One region of the Christiangramia fulva genome, then DNA from elsewhere that is predicted to be linked to it. Evidence: riboswitches for the same ligand, from Rfam matches in the RefSeq annotation. Region 1 holds a riboswitch; each other region holds the start of a gene.
The links. Region 1 has a riboswitch for S-adenosylmethionine ahead of C7S20_RS09550 (homocysteine S-methyltransferase family protein). Riboswitches for the same ligand answer to the same signal wherever they lie in the genome.
Positions count from the first base shown of each region.

Region 2: it holds a riboswitch for S-adenosylmethionine, as region 1 does, so the genes downstream of both, C7S20_RS05510 (hypothetical protein) here and C7S20_RS09550 (homocysteine S-methyltransferase family protein) in region 1, are expected to answer to the same signal.
Region 3: it holds a riboswitch for S-adenosylmethionine, as region 1 does, so the genes downstream of both, C7S20_RS07155 (hypothetical protein) here and C7S20_RS09550 (homocysteine S-methyltransferase family protein) in region 1, are expected to answer to the same signal.

Region 1 is NZ_CP028136.1:2,088,636-2,093,123, forward strand. It holds gene C7S20_RS09535 (NAD(P)/FAD-dependent oxidoreductase) at 1-470, shown strand, start outside; gene C7S20_RS09540 (SRPBCC family protein) at 624-1,118, shown strand; gene C7S20_RS09545 (OsmC family protein) at 1,149-1,571, shown strand; SAM riboswitch class I at 1,737-1,840, shown strand; gene C7S20_RS09550 (homocysteine S-methyltransferase family protein) at 1,886-2,926, shown strand; gene C7S20_RS09555 (vitamin B12 dependent-methionine synthase activation domain-containing protein) at 3,048-4,488, shown strand, end outside.
Region 2 is NZ_CP028136.1:1,192,975-1,197,462, forward strand. It holds gene C7S20_RS05495 (hypothetical protein) at 1-189, opposite strand, end outside; gene C7S20_RS05500 (DUF3293 domain-containing protein) at 304-705, opposite strand; gene C7S20_RS05505 (hypothetical protein) at 765-2,195, opposite strand; gene C7S20_RS05510 (hypothetical protein) at 2,274-2,534, opposite strand; SAM-I-IV-variant riboswitch at 2,591-2,688, opposite strand; gene C7S20_RS05515 (hypothetical protein) at 2,798-3,190, shown strand; gene C7S20_RS05520 (hypothetical protein) at 3,223-3,678, shown strand; gene C7S20_RS05525 (hypothetical protein) at 3,811-4,161, shown strand; gene C7S20_RS05530 (hypothetical protein) at 4,220-4,488, shown strand, end outside.
Region 3 is NZ_CP028136.1:1,548,347-1,552,834, forward strand. It holds gene dnaE (DNA polymerase III subunit alpha) at 1-496, shown strand, start outside; gene trxA (thioredoxin) at 720-1,088, shown strand; gene C7S20_RS07145 (DUF58 domain-containing protein) at 1,175-2,104, shown strand; tRNA gene C7S20_RS07150 (tRNA-Asp) at 2,191-2,264, shown strand; gene C7S20_RS07155 (hypothetical protein) at 2,450-2,938, opposite strand; SAM-I-IV-variant riboswitch at 2,980-3,077, opposite strand; gene C7S20_RS07160 (Arm DNA-binding domain-containing protein) at 3,118-3,267, shown strand; gene C7S20_RS07165 (hypothetical protein) at 3,449-3,868, shown strand; gene C7S20_RS07170 (efflux RND transporter permease subunit) at 4,047-4,488, shown strand, end outside.

The DNA of each region.
Region 1 (4,488 bases):
TGGCAAAACTCGGAAAGATCGAAATGATCACCAATGCTGAAGTCGTTGGACTTCGTGGTGAAAATGAGCTGGAACAGGTGGTGATCCGTCATAAAGATGAAGCACGGGGCGAGGAATTTCGGGAAGTGGATGATTTTATTCCTCTTTTTGGATTGTCTCCCAAACTTGGACCTATTGGCAACTGGGGCCTCGAAATTGAGAAAAACGCTATCAAGGTTGATAATTCTTACGATTATCAAACGAACATTCCCGGCGTTTACGCGATCGGCGATGTGAATACCTATAAAGGAAAATTGAAACTGATCCTTTCCGGTTTTCACGAGGCGGCGATCATGTGCCAGAGCGCCTATCAAAAAATTCATCCCGATAAGAAATTCGTATTGAAATACACCACTGTTGGAGGTGTTGAAGGATTCGATGGAACAAAAAAAGAAGCCAAGCGGGAAGTGGTGCAGAGTATAGGAGTTTAATTAGTCTATTATACTTGTTTTCCAAAACCTGCGGATTTAGTTTCCGCAGGTTTTTTTAACTCCTCTTTCTCAGTTACATAAGCTTATAAAGGCTAAATTAGTTTCAGAAAAATCACGAAAAAATATTTTTTTTCAGCTTAAAATAGGAGGCAGATGGAAACTTTAAAAATGGATTTTAGGATAAATATGGATGAAAATGCGGTGATCGTTGAGAAAGAATTTGCCGCTCCGGTTGATGTTGTCTGGTCGGCATGGACGCTTCCGGAAACTCTAGATAAATGGTGGGCGCCGAAACCCTGGAAAGCTAAGACCAAATCGATGAAATTTCGTGAAGGAGGAAAATGGTTTTATGCGATGATTGGTCCAGAAGGCGAAGAACACCATGCCATTGTGGAATATAAATTAGTAATACCTGAGCAGCTTTTTGAAGGGATTGATTCTTTCTGTGATGAAAACGGAAAGGTGAATGAGGAGCTTCCGAAAGCTTACTGGAAAGTGGAGTTTGAACCGGAAGGGGCGCGTACTTTAGTCAGAATAGAAACAAAATATAACTCCGCTAAAGAGCTCGAAACTATTTTGAATATGGGATTTCAGGAAGGTTTTACTGCTGCGCTTAACAGTTTAGATGAGCACTTCAAATCCAGATAAGGAATGTTATCTTTGCTAAAAATCATATAAATGAAGGTCAGTTTAAGAAGAATCAACGATAATTATCTTTTTGAAACCAAAAATGAGCGGGGCGATATCGTGCTGCTCGATAATAAATCTGAAGCAGATCCAAAAGGTTCCAGTCCCATGGATTTATTGCTTCGTGGGATCGCGGGCTGTAGTAGTATTGACGTGGTGATGATCCTAAAAAAACAGCAGCACGAACTGGAAGATTTACGGGTTGAAGTGGAAGGTTTCCGTGTAGACGGAGCCATTCCGAATGTTTTTAAGAAAATTCATCTTGATTTTATTCTGAAAGGCGATGTGCCTCCGGCCAAAGCAAAAAGAGCGGTTGATCTATCCATGAAAAAATACTGTTCTGTTGCCAAAATGCTTGAAAAAGCGGCCGAGATCAGTTATGCCGTTCAGTTGAATGGAGAAAAAATTGAATAAACAAAGTAAAAGAGTTAAGAAGGAAATGAGTTAATTCTTTTTCAATATTACTTTTAGCTTTTTAACTCATTTCCTCTTTAACTTATTTAAGCTAACTTTTTCTAAAAATCCTTGCAAATTCAAGGCTTCGCCCTATATTTGCGTTATAAGTTCATTTATAAAATGTCGTTATCAAGAAAGGCTGAGGGAATAGACCCGCTGAAGCCTTAGCAACCCTCCCACGGGAGAAGGTGCTACGTTCTACCACGCCTGGCGCGGATAGATAACAAAAGATTCTTTCCTCCTTCTTTTTTGATAACAATTATTACAATCAAATGTCAAAAATAGAAGACGTACTCTCACAAAAAATACTGATACTCGATGGAGCCATGGGAACCATGCTTCAGGAATATAAATTTTCTGAAGAAGATTTCCGCGGAAAACGATTTGCCGACTGGCCGGTTTCCTTAAAAGGAAATAACGACCTGTTGTCAATCACACAGCCAAACGCCATCGCCGATATCCACCGAAAATATTTTGAAGCCGGTGCCGATATTGTGGAAACCAATACATTTTCAGGTACGCGCATCGCCATGGCCGATTATAAAATGGAGGATCTGGTGTATGAGCTGAATTACGAGTCGGCTAAAATTGCCAAAAAAGTGGCAGAGGAAGTAACGGCTGAAAATCCTGAAAAGCCAAGATTTGTCGCTGGTGCAATGGGACCCACCAATAAGACGGCGAGTATGAGCCCCGATGTAAATGATCCCGGCTACAGGGCGATTTCATTTGAAGAATTATATGAAAATTACAAGGAACAAGCTAAGGCTTTGATCGACGGCGGTGTGGATGTACTTCTAGTGGAAACCGTTTTTGATACATTGAATGCCAAGGCTGCCTTGTTCGCCATTGATGAATTGAAAGAAGAGTTGAATTTAGATATCCCGATCATGGTCAGCGGTACGATTACCGACGCTTCCGGAAGAACCCTTTCGGGGCAGACTGCTGAAGCTTTCCTGATTTCGGTTTCTCATATTCCGCTGATGAGCATAGGTTTTAACTGCGCACTCGGCGCGAAACAACTGACGCCACATCTGGAAGCAGTGGCAAGAAATTCCAATTTTGGAGTTTCGGCTTACCCTAATGCCGGACTTCCCAATGCTTTTGGAGAATATGACCAGGAAGCTCCCGAGATGGCTGCGCAGGTAAAGGAATACCTTGAAAAAGGACTGGTGAATATCCTCGGTGGCTGCTGCGGTACCACACCTGCCCACATTAAGGCAATTGCTGAAATTGCCGCTAATTATAAACCTCGAAAGATTAAAATTAAACGTCATGCTGAACTTGTTTCAGCATCCCATCAATCAAATAATTAATTGAGAACTGAACGGAGACCCTGAAATCTTGAGGATTCATCGGAGTTAAACTGTTTTAGGGTGACGAAAACTGTAAAATATGAGTACTATAAGTACAAATTCAATAAATAAATCAGATTCCATGGGGGGTTCGGGTGGGTCCCGTCCCTTAAAATTATCCGGACTCGAGCCGCTGATTATCACGCCGGAAAGCAATTTCGTTAATGTAGGGGAAAGAACCAATGTTGCCGGTTCAAGAAAATTCCTGCGTCTTATAAAAGAAGAAAAGTTTGAAGAAGCCCTCGATGTTGCTCGCGAGCAGGTGGAAGGTGGCGCACAGATCATCGATGTAAACATGGATGATGGCCTTATTGAAGGTAAGGAAGCGATGGTGAAATTTCTCAATCTCATGGTTGCCGAACCCGATATCGCTCGTGTTCCGATCATGATCGATAGCTCGAAATGGGAAATTATCGAGGCCGGTCTTCAGGTTGTCCAGGGAAAATGCGTGGTGAATTCCATCAGTTTAAAGGAAGGTGAAGAAGAATTCATTAAGCATGCTAAAAAAATCAGGCGATACGGCGCAGCTGTAATCGTGATGGCTTTTGACGAGGTAGGCCAGGCAGATAATTATGAACGACGCATTGAAATTACCAAACGTTCCTATGATATTCTTGTAAACAAAGTAAATTTTCCTCCCGAAGACATTATTTTCGATCTTAATATTTTTCCTGTCGGAACAGGGATGGATGAGCATCGTCGTAACGCGATCGATTTCATTGAAGCTACGCGCTGGGTGAAAGAAAATCTCCCTTATTGCAGCGTTAGCGGCGGGGTGAGCAATGTTTCCTTTTCTTTCCGCGGAAATAATCCCGTTCGTGAGGCCATGCATTCTGCTTTTCTGTATCACGCGATCAAAGCCGGAATGAATATGGGAATCGTAAACCCCGGAATGCTGGAGGTTTATGATGAGATTCCCAAAGACCTGCTCGAACATGTTGAAGATGTGATCCTGGATCGTCGCGATGATGCCACGGAACGATTGCTGGATTTTGCTGAAAATGTGGTCGCTTCCAAAAAAGTGCAAAAAACCGATCTTGCATGGAGAGAAAAACCGCTTCAGGATAGGATTACCCATGCGCTGGTAAAAGGAATAGACGGCTTTATTCTTGAAGACATAGAACAGGCGCGGCAGGAGGCCGAAAAACCTCTGGATGTGATCGAAGGACCTTTGATGATCGGGATGAATGTCGTGGGAGACCTCTTCGGAAGTGGGAAAATGTTCCTGCCACAAGTGGTGAAATCGGCAAGGGTGATGAAAAAAGCCGTGGCTTATTTATTACCCTATATTGAAGCCGCAAAAAAAGCCCCCACTCCCCCAAAGGGGGAACCATATTGGCAAACTGCCGACCCTTTGCTATACGGAAAGATGAAGGAGTACGCGAAGAAAATGCGATATGAGAAATCAACCGAAGCAGAGCGGGTGCTATGGGATGCACTAAGCAACAAGAAACTCGAAGGATACAAATTTAGAAGACAACATATTGTTGGCAGTTATATCGCCGATTTCATCTGCCTGAAAG
Region 2 (4,488 bases), 900 kb from region 1:
TGTTTCTTGTAGCCATTGAGAAAAGATATTAGATAAATGTTCATCTAAATCTGAATAATAAAAATTAAATGATGGCGTAAGTTCAGAGCTCCATTCGGAAGTAAATGAAACTTTTAATATCCCCAGGACATCCTCTTTGCACAAGTAATTGATAAGGTCTTTTGAATTCTCAAATTTGATAATAGCCATAGTCTTAATTTTCTTTTATTTATTATTAATAGATCTTACCTTGAATGGTAACCGTCTTTTCTGTAATTTTTACAGAGGAAACTAGAATTAAATATAATTACGAATCATCCTCTTCTATTTCAATAGTACCAATCGGGCCTGACCCTTTCTTCTGCCCACCACAATTGCATTTTGCTGAAAATATTCCCCCAACTTTACCGCATCTGTTTCAGAAATCCCCAGGATCAGGAGACTTTTTTCGGGATTCCAGGAGGGGTCTAATCCCACACCTTCACCTTCCAAAAAAGGATATTCATTCAATTTATCTTTTAAAAGGCAATGGCGTTCTTCATTTTCTTCATCGGGCAGTAATTCTGAAAAAGGATTGTAAGCTGTAACATAGGCCCAACAAGATTGATGATGGTTTTTTAATAAAATATCTAATTGAGGATTTTGTTGACCTATCTTTATACTTATAGGAGGTTCGAAGATATTATAAGATGTATGGTAATAGGCATTTATTAATTCTTGTTTCATAGTCTTTTTGTTATTATTTACAACGTTCAATTGCTTATAATCTAATGCTGATCTTGTCTTTATAGAGCTTTCATTTCTCTCTTCTTTTTCAAAAGATCATTTATCGGAATCTCATAGAGCGTGTTATGCACTGATACAGTAAACTGTAATTTATCCAGATCATAGTTGATAATCCTCAGCTCTCCTAACTTACAATCGGGATAGCACTTTCGCAGGTATGCCTTTAGAATTAACATCAATCGGTTCTCCGGAATCTCTCCCAGACGAACCAGTTTTTTATTGTCAAGTACTACACAATATTTTAGGGAAAAAGTTTTTTCTCCAGAGATTGATGAGGTATCAATGCCACGCTTTTCAAGTTGTTTCCTAAGAGCCCGGATGATTGATGCCCTACCCATTCCCCAATATTTTATTCCAACCTGCTTATTAAGTTTGCTCACAAGTTCAATATCAGTAAGGCTTTCAAATATTCCGTAATAACCCTCGTACTGCAATTGAGAATTGACAAGTCCAGTTTCAAAAGGGGCAATATCTTTTGCTGTTCTGTAAACAACTTTCCTGATTGTATTCACACTTGGAATTCCAGGAATCCAATTTATTTCAATTGGATTGGCATGATTCATTAAAAGGTGCTCATTCCTAATATAATATCCTCGATTTTTAAATTCTTCCAGAACTTCTCGCTGTATTATTTCCGATTCAAGCGAGTTAATATTGATGTGATTATTATAATAGATACATAAGCCTATATCTGAAAGTAAGCGTATATCTTCATCTTCAGGGTTTTCATAATTTCTTTTTATTCTTTTTTTTAAAGGATTACGGATATCCCGGAACATTTTAAGCTCTCTTTCCAGGGAAATCGGCAGTCTATCTAACTCAAGACCTAAGCTTCTTCTGCTTATATCTAAAAGACGGTAAAGCTCCAGAATTTTTTCTGATTGAGATATGCCTAAAAAGCTTATCCAGTCAAGGCTCCTTTCTTTATAACATTCTATTAAGAAGGAACTATAAGCATGCGAGGTTACTTCATGGTACACTTTTGCCAAGGATTCTCCTCTGTATAGGATATCTAATTGTTCCAGGTAGTTCCAAATTTCATACAGATAGAATTTAGGGATTTTATCCTGAGGTTTAATGTCTTCATTTTCAGTTATATTGTAAACTTTCGGGTTCCCTTGTTTCAAAAAATGCTCATCACTTTTGATTTCGAAAGTCTTAACTCTTTTACCATTAGTTATTCTGATAAACCTTAATACAAATTGGCATCCTGAAAGTTGAGATTTACTTAAGACTGCTATTTCATGCCCTTCCAGACTTTCCATTGGAATATTAGATGGGTATGTTTCAAATTGTGTTTCCACAGACAAAGCCAATCTTTCTTCTTCTTTATTACAAAAGTCCTGCAAATCAACTTCTTCTATTAGACCAGATGGAAATCGAAAATTAGGATATCCCCCTGCCAACATTTTAAATTTTAGATATCTCATGAGAAATAATTTGTTTTAACTTTCCTTTTTTAAAGCCGCCTATCATCCCAAACTTTAGGTCGTCCTATTCACCTCCTTTTATTTTTCCAATGAGTTCTTCCAAACTCTTTTGGTTGGAACCTTTAATCCTCTTAGCTTGAGAAAATGTAGTGTTTGAGGTGCCAGTTTATTTAAGTTTAAAGCTTCATTAGAATAGTCTTGAACATATTTCGGGATTAATTCATAAATTTTTCCTGCTTCTTTTCTTTCTTTAGAAGCTGGATGTGTGGATATAATTACAAAATGGTATTCTTTAACAAGGCTGTTAAGAAATTTGCAGAAATGATCAGGTTTAAGCATAAGATAGTATTGATGTTAATAAAACATCATTACGCAGGAGCTTACAAAAATACTGGAAGTAACATTTTATTTCCTTTGATAAGGCTCATTGTTAAAGCACCGTTGCTTGTTATCGCTGGTTGCTATCTCTATTAAGAGATTCGTAATGATTCTCAAATATATAAAAAGTTATTTTTTCTGGCAAAAATCAGGCGGTTTTATTGCTTCTTAATTATTAATAACTTATTCAGCTAAATATTAGAATCACTTAGCCTTTATTTTCCATGAATATTATAAAATCTAAAACCTTTAGAGCAGTAGCCACTTTTGGGTTGAAAAGAGGATACCGCGAGGAATTGATCCCTTTAAGGGAATTCAAGTTGAAATTGGTGGCTGCCCAGGCACAGGTTCATAAGGAATTAGACATTCAGTTGAGCACAAAAATTTCTCATTGCGATATTGTGTTTTCAGGACAGGACGAGCCTTCTATTGAAATAAGCTTTATTCAGTATCCAAAATTTCCCAAAAAAGAATCTGTACTACGAGAAGGGATTTTAAAGCTTGTAGAAATTTTGATGAAATCTCTGGATCAGAATCGGGTGGTTATTGTTTTTGACGATAAAACCTATATGTTAGAAGAGAATTCAGAAAACCTGGATCCGGGAATTAATTTTTGAAAAAGGAAATTTGCCATTTAATTAGAACGTAAATGGAAGAAACAGAGAAGATATTGTACAGGGAAGATCCCTCAGAGGAATTCCAAAGGTATGTCTACATAGGATCCGCCTATCCTGAAGATATGAACAATTCTCATCCGCAATTCGAAAGTTTTAAAGACTGGCAGGAGTTGGTGGACAGTGATGAATATGCAGAGAATCTGGTAAATCTCTTTTTTTGTGAATATATATTTTATCAGGATCCCGAATCATTTGAAGATTATTTCGGAGCCGAATTTCATAAAATCTATAAGGAAAAACATGAAGAGATAATAGCTTCGGGATGGTTCCGGGGACTAGATACACCTGTTTTCTCAGGGCTTGATTTAAGAGATAGAGAAATAGAAGAATCTACTTACTTCGAAAATGGGGAGTATAAGAGGAGAATATTTACAGAGGGTTCAGAAGTAGAAATTTTGAGGGAAAAGTATGGCTTTAGTACAGGATAGTATGTGTTGGAAGAAGAATACCCGCAATTACTTGAAGATATAAAGGAACTTCGGAAGATTTTTAAAAGCTAAGTAATATCATATTCTGCTACACTTCTTTTTTTGGAAACTAAAGTAAAATTTTCGACATATATGGCTACAATAAAGTTTGAAAATGCGGAAGATCTTATTAACTTTTTATGCAGGAAAGATGTATTGGGTAAACTGGAAATCGATTTTGAACCCGATTTTGGTACATTGGTCCCTCACATATACTTAAAATATTATCCCGAATTGCAGGAGCATTTGCAATATGTTTTTGGACTATGGACCTCTAGCATCTCGCCACCTGCATCAGCTTTTACGTTGGTCATATATAGTGCAGATGATTTCGAATTCGAAACTTTTGAAGATGAAGAGATTTATGTTTATAAATTATATAATTTTAAAGAAGATGAAGGGTTTGAATTGGACACGAACAAATTAAAGCCAGAATACAATTAATAGCAGGAACTAAAATCAAGATAACTCAAAAAATTCGAAAACATTAATTTTAAAAAATATGGCAATTATAAAATTTGAAAACACTCACGATCTCATAGATTACCTTTGTCAGAAGGAGGTCTTAGGTGAATTAAAAGTCAAATTTTGGTTGGGGAATGGATGGGAGTCAGAATTTAACTTTGATTATCCGGATTTGGAGAAGCATCTTAATCTCCAGTTATTTATTCATTTTTTGGACTGTATCTGGATGGTCAATAAAGTGGAAGTAGATTTTGAAAGTGTAGAGGACTACAGTACCTACGGGGAGTGGAGTGGTATGGAAATGGA
Region 3 (4,488 bases), 540 kb from region 1:
GGTGATCACCGATGTGCAGCACCGTGTTTCCAAAAACGGAAAGGGCTGGGCGATCTTTATGATGGAAGATTACGACGATTCCTTCGAGTTCAAGATCTTTGGGGAGGAATATTTAAAGATGAAACATTTCCTGGTGCCCAATAATTTTGTGCATTTGAGGTGTTATATTAAAGAAGGCTGGACCAATAAGGAAACCGGTAAAAAAGGTGAACCGAGAATCCAGTTTACCGATATGAACCTGCTGCATGACGTGATGGATAAATACGCAAAGAAATTAACGATTCAGCTGAATATCGATGATCTCAAATCTGAAAAAATAGAGTGGCTAAAAGATACATTCCAGAGCCATAAAGGGGATCACCGACTTAATTTTGTGGTCTATGAAATGAAAGAGCAGGTGAAACTGCATATGCCCAGCAGGAAGCACAAAGTAAAAATATCACAGGAGCTTTTGGAAATGCTGGAAAAGGAACAGTTTATGTATAAACTGAATTAATTAGTCACATTTCGACTCCGTTCAATGTGACTCCAAACATGAAGTCATGCTGAGCAGAGTCGAAGCATGGGGCAGGGATTGAGGCGAACTACCCCGGCTGCCGTCAGGCAGGCGTGTAAAGCTGAAAGCCCGGCTCCCGCCTTGGCGGGAGGCCCCCGGCATAAAGCTCAACAATGAGCGAATAGCTAAATAAAATATTGGGGTTGTAAGGTTTCAGAATATTATTGACTATTTTTACGAAACAAATGTAAAATCAGAAAAAACAGATATAATTATGGCTGTAGAAATAACTGACGCGAATTTTGAAGAAAAAGTGCTTAAAAGCGATAAGCCTGTAATGGTTGATTTTTGGGCTGCATGGTGCGGACCCTGTAGAATGGTTGGACCGATCATCGAGGAAATCAGCTCTGAATACGATGGCAAAGCGGTTGTTGGTAAGCTTGATGTTGATGCTAACCAGGAATTTGCTGCTAAATACGGTGTAAGAAATATTCCTACCGTTCTTGTTTTCCAAAACGGAGAAGTTGTAGGACGCCAGGTAGGTGTTGCTCCAAAGCAAACTTACGCTGAGGCACTTGATCAACTGCTGTAGTATTCAGTAATTGAAATAAAATATTTAAAGCTCCCATACCCGGGAGCTTTTTTTATTGGGATAGTATCGCTATTTTCAGCTTTCCTATGGATCTAAGCAAAGAAATTCACGAAACCGGAGGTTTTCTCCATCTTGACCTGCTCGCAAAACAGGTGGTGGAAGGTTATATTTCGGGCATGCATAAGAGTCCGTTTCACGGCTTTTCCGCAGAATTTGCCGAGCATAAGATCTATAATTCGGGAGAGAGCACGCGGCATATAGACTGGAAATTGTATGCAAAGACCGATAAGCTCTATACGCGACGGTATGAAGAGGAAACGAATTTACGCTGTCATTTGATCCTGGATAATTCGGCTTCGATGCATTATCCAAAACTGAAGGAGCAGAGTTTGTCTTCTTTGAATAAAATAGGGTTTTCGGTACTGGCTTCGGCTTGTTTGATGCAAATACTGAAGAGGCAGCGGGATGCCGTTGGACTAAGTATTTACAGCGATGAATTTGAATATTATGCCCCCGAAAAATCCAGTGAGCGTCATCACCATATGCTGCTGGACAAGATGAACGAGATTTTATCGAATCCGCATAAAAACCGTAATACCGATACCTATACTTATCTCCACCAGATTGCTGAAAAACTAAAGCGAAGGTCGCTGATTTTTTTGTTCACCGATATGTTCCAGGCCGATGCGGGGGAAGAAAAGCTATTTGAAGCCTTGCGACATTTAAAATACAATCGGCATGAGGTGATCTTATTCCACGTGATGGATGAAAAAAGGGAGCTGGATTTTGATTTCGAGAATACACCACGACGATTCACCGATGTGGAAACAGGATTGGAGGTAGATCTGTATTCTGATAATATACGTGAGAATTATAAAAAGGAGGTGGAAAAGTATCTTGCCGACCTTAAAATGCAATGTGCAAAATACAGGATCAAGTATATGCCTGCAGACGTTAATAAAGATTTTGACAGCATACTAACCACCTATTTAATTGAGAAACAAAAGTTTGGTTAAGATAGTTTTTTTAATTTCTAAAAATCTCAAAAAAAGGTTTGGTGAAATTAAAAAGGATAGTATATTTGCCCTCGCATTAAAGCAACGGTCTGGTAGTTCAGTTGGTTAGAATACCTGCCTGTCACGCAGGGGGTCGCGAGTTCGAGTCTCGTCCAGACCGCAAAGTACAAATAAGCTCCTACAAAACAGGGGCTTTTTTTGGCACTAAAGAGTAGTTGTGTTGTTTGTCCCAGGAGACTGGGATGTGTAGTTAGCGCTGAGAGGTGCTAACCAATGAGAAGCTTTTTTCCGTTTATTCGGTAAGAGGCTTTTTTGTTTTTGGTCTGGTTCAATTCAATCTCTCACCTACGTCAAGTTGTCAACTTTTTTAGGGAAAAGAAAGGTGCTAAATCGGGGGAGTAAATCTATTAAAGGGGGACACTTAAAATCCGACTTAATCTGTTTGGTACCATACAAAATTACCTTGATAATTACCTCACTACCGAGCCAGGTGATATCTTTAATTCCTGGGATTGGTTTCCCAACTTGCTGTCTACTTATTTCACAGTCACCAAGCATATACTCAAAAGCAAAAGCAAAATCTACTTTATGCTCCATACCTATGGGAAGTAAAATTTCATCTATGATTTTATTTATAGAGGGTGGAGGCATCATCATTTCGCTAAGGAAGTAAATCTTTCCGTTAGTAACTCCCCATAATCGGCAGGCTTCTGCAAATCTTGATAGGGAACCATATTTTTCATTAAGGCTCTCAACTCTAATGATTAGAGTGGAGAAGCTAATTTTCATAACCTCACGGTCCTCAAAGCTTAAGTATTTATGGTGTACTGTCATAATGGTATGTTTTTATACCATTCAGAAAAGCGTATAAGAGCAGGTTAACATTTTTTTCCTTAAAGAAGGCTCATTGCTTTAGCACCGTTGCTTGTTATCGCTGGTTGCTATCTCATCCAAGAGATTCTAAATGATGCTCAAACTTATAAAAATTTAAACTAACCACAAATTAAATAGATATGAAAACAATATTTTTAGTACATAAGAATAAAGCAAATAAAAAAGGTATTACATCAATTAGCTGTAGAATTACAGTGGATAAAACTAGAAAAGAATTTTCGACTGGATTATTCATTAATCCTGATTACTGGAGTAAAGAGAAACAGTAAGTACTGGATAGAGCGGAAAATTCAGAATATGTAAACAAACAATTAAGCCTGATTAAGCAAGAACTTGGTCAGGCTTTTTTAATGCTTGAAATTCAGCAGAAATTTTTGATGTTGATGATGTCTATCAATTCATTTACTTAATTAATTTTCATAACCGACTATTATTAATTAGCTTAGCCATATGAGCAGAAAATCATATGCCATATTTTTTTTAGGCTTAATGCTCCTGATGATATTTCCATGGCAGGGTGTGTGCTCTACTCATTTATTCCACCCAGAACATCATAAACATGCTGAGGGCTTAAGTACCTGCGAGTTGCGCAGGAACTATACGGGGCATAAGATCTACTTCTGGCCTCCCATGAAATGTGAACACCATAAGATAATTAAAGATTCTTTTGAAAATCCCGGGAGTCAGAAAATAACCATTTCGCCAGAAACGCTCTTTCTGGGTGCCATTATCTTAAACATATTAGTTTACGTTCCAGAATTTAACAGGACGGTAAACCATCCTGAAATTATTGGGCATAATCTTGCGCCTCCTGGTGTTGTAAATCCGTTACGGGGGCCACCAAATTCTTTCTCTTCTCAGAAGGTTTAATCACCTATTAATTAAATAAGGCTGCTTATTTAAATTTCATTTTACATCCATTCTTTTTGTGGATAATTGGGATTATTACAATCCTATATCAGCCTGCTTTATAATTAAACCTTCCCGCTAACGAAAAGCATTTTCTTCCTGCTTTTCAAAGTCTTACTTATATAAACATATTTTCTAAATGATTAAAAAATCATTCAGAAACCCTTACCTCATTATAGTATTTTCTATTGCTGTAGTGGTTTTGGCAGGGGTTTTAATTCCGCGTATGGCAGTAGATATATTGCCGCAATTTAAAAAATCTGCAATGCAGATATTAACCCTGTACCCGGGAATGCCGGCTGAGGTAGTAGAAAAGGATATCACCAGCCGTATGGAACGGTGGACGGGACAATCTCCCGGTATTGCAAAACAGGAGTCTAAGAGCATCATGGGCACAAGTATCGTTACTAATTTTTATGATGAAGATATTTCTGCCGCAGAAGCAATGGCGAATACTTCTTCGTATGCGATGTCTGATATGTATTACCAACCGCCCGGTACTTTGCCTCCCATGGTGCAACCCTTTGACCCAACGGCTTCAAAGCCATTAATGTTATTAACTGTTAGCAGTACAGAGAAAA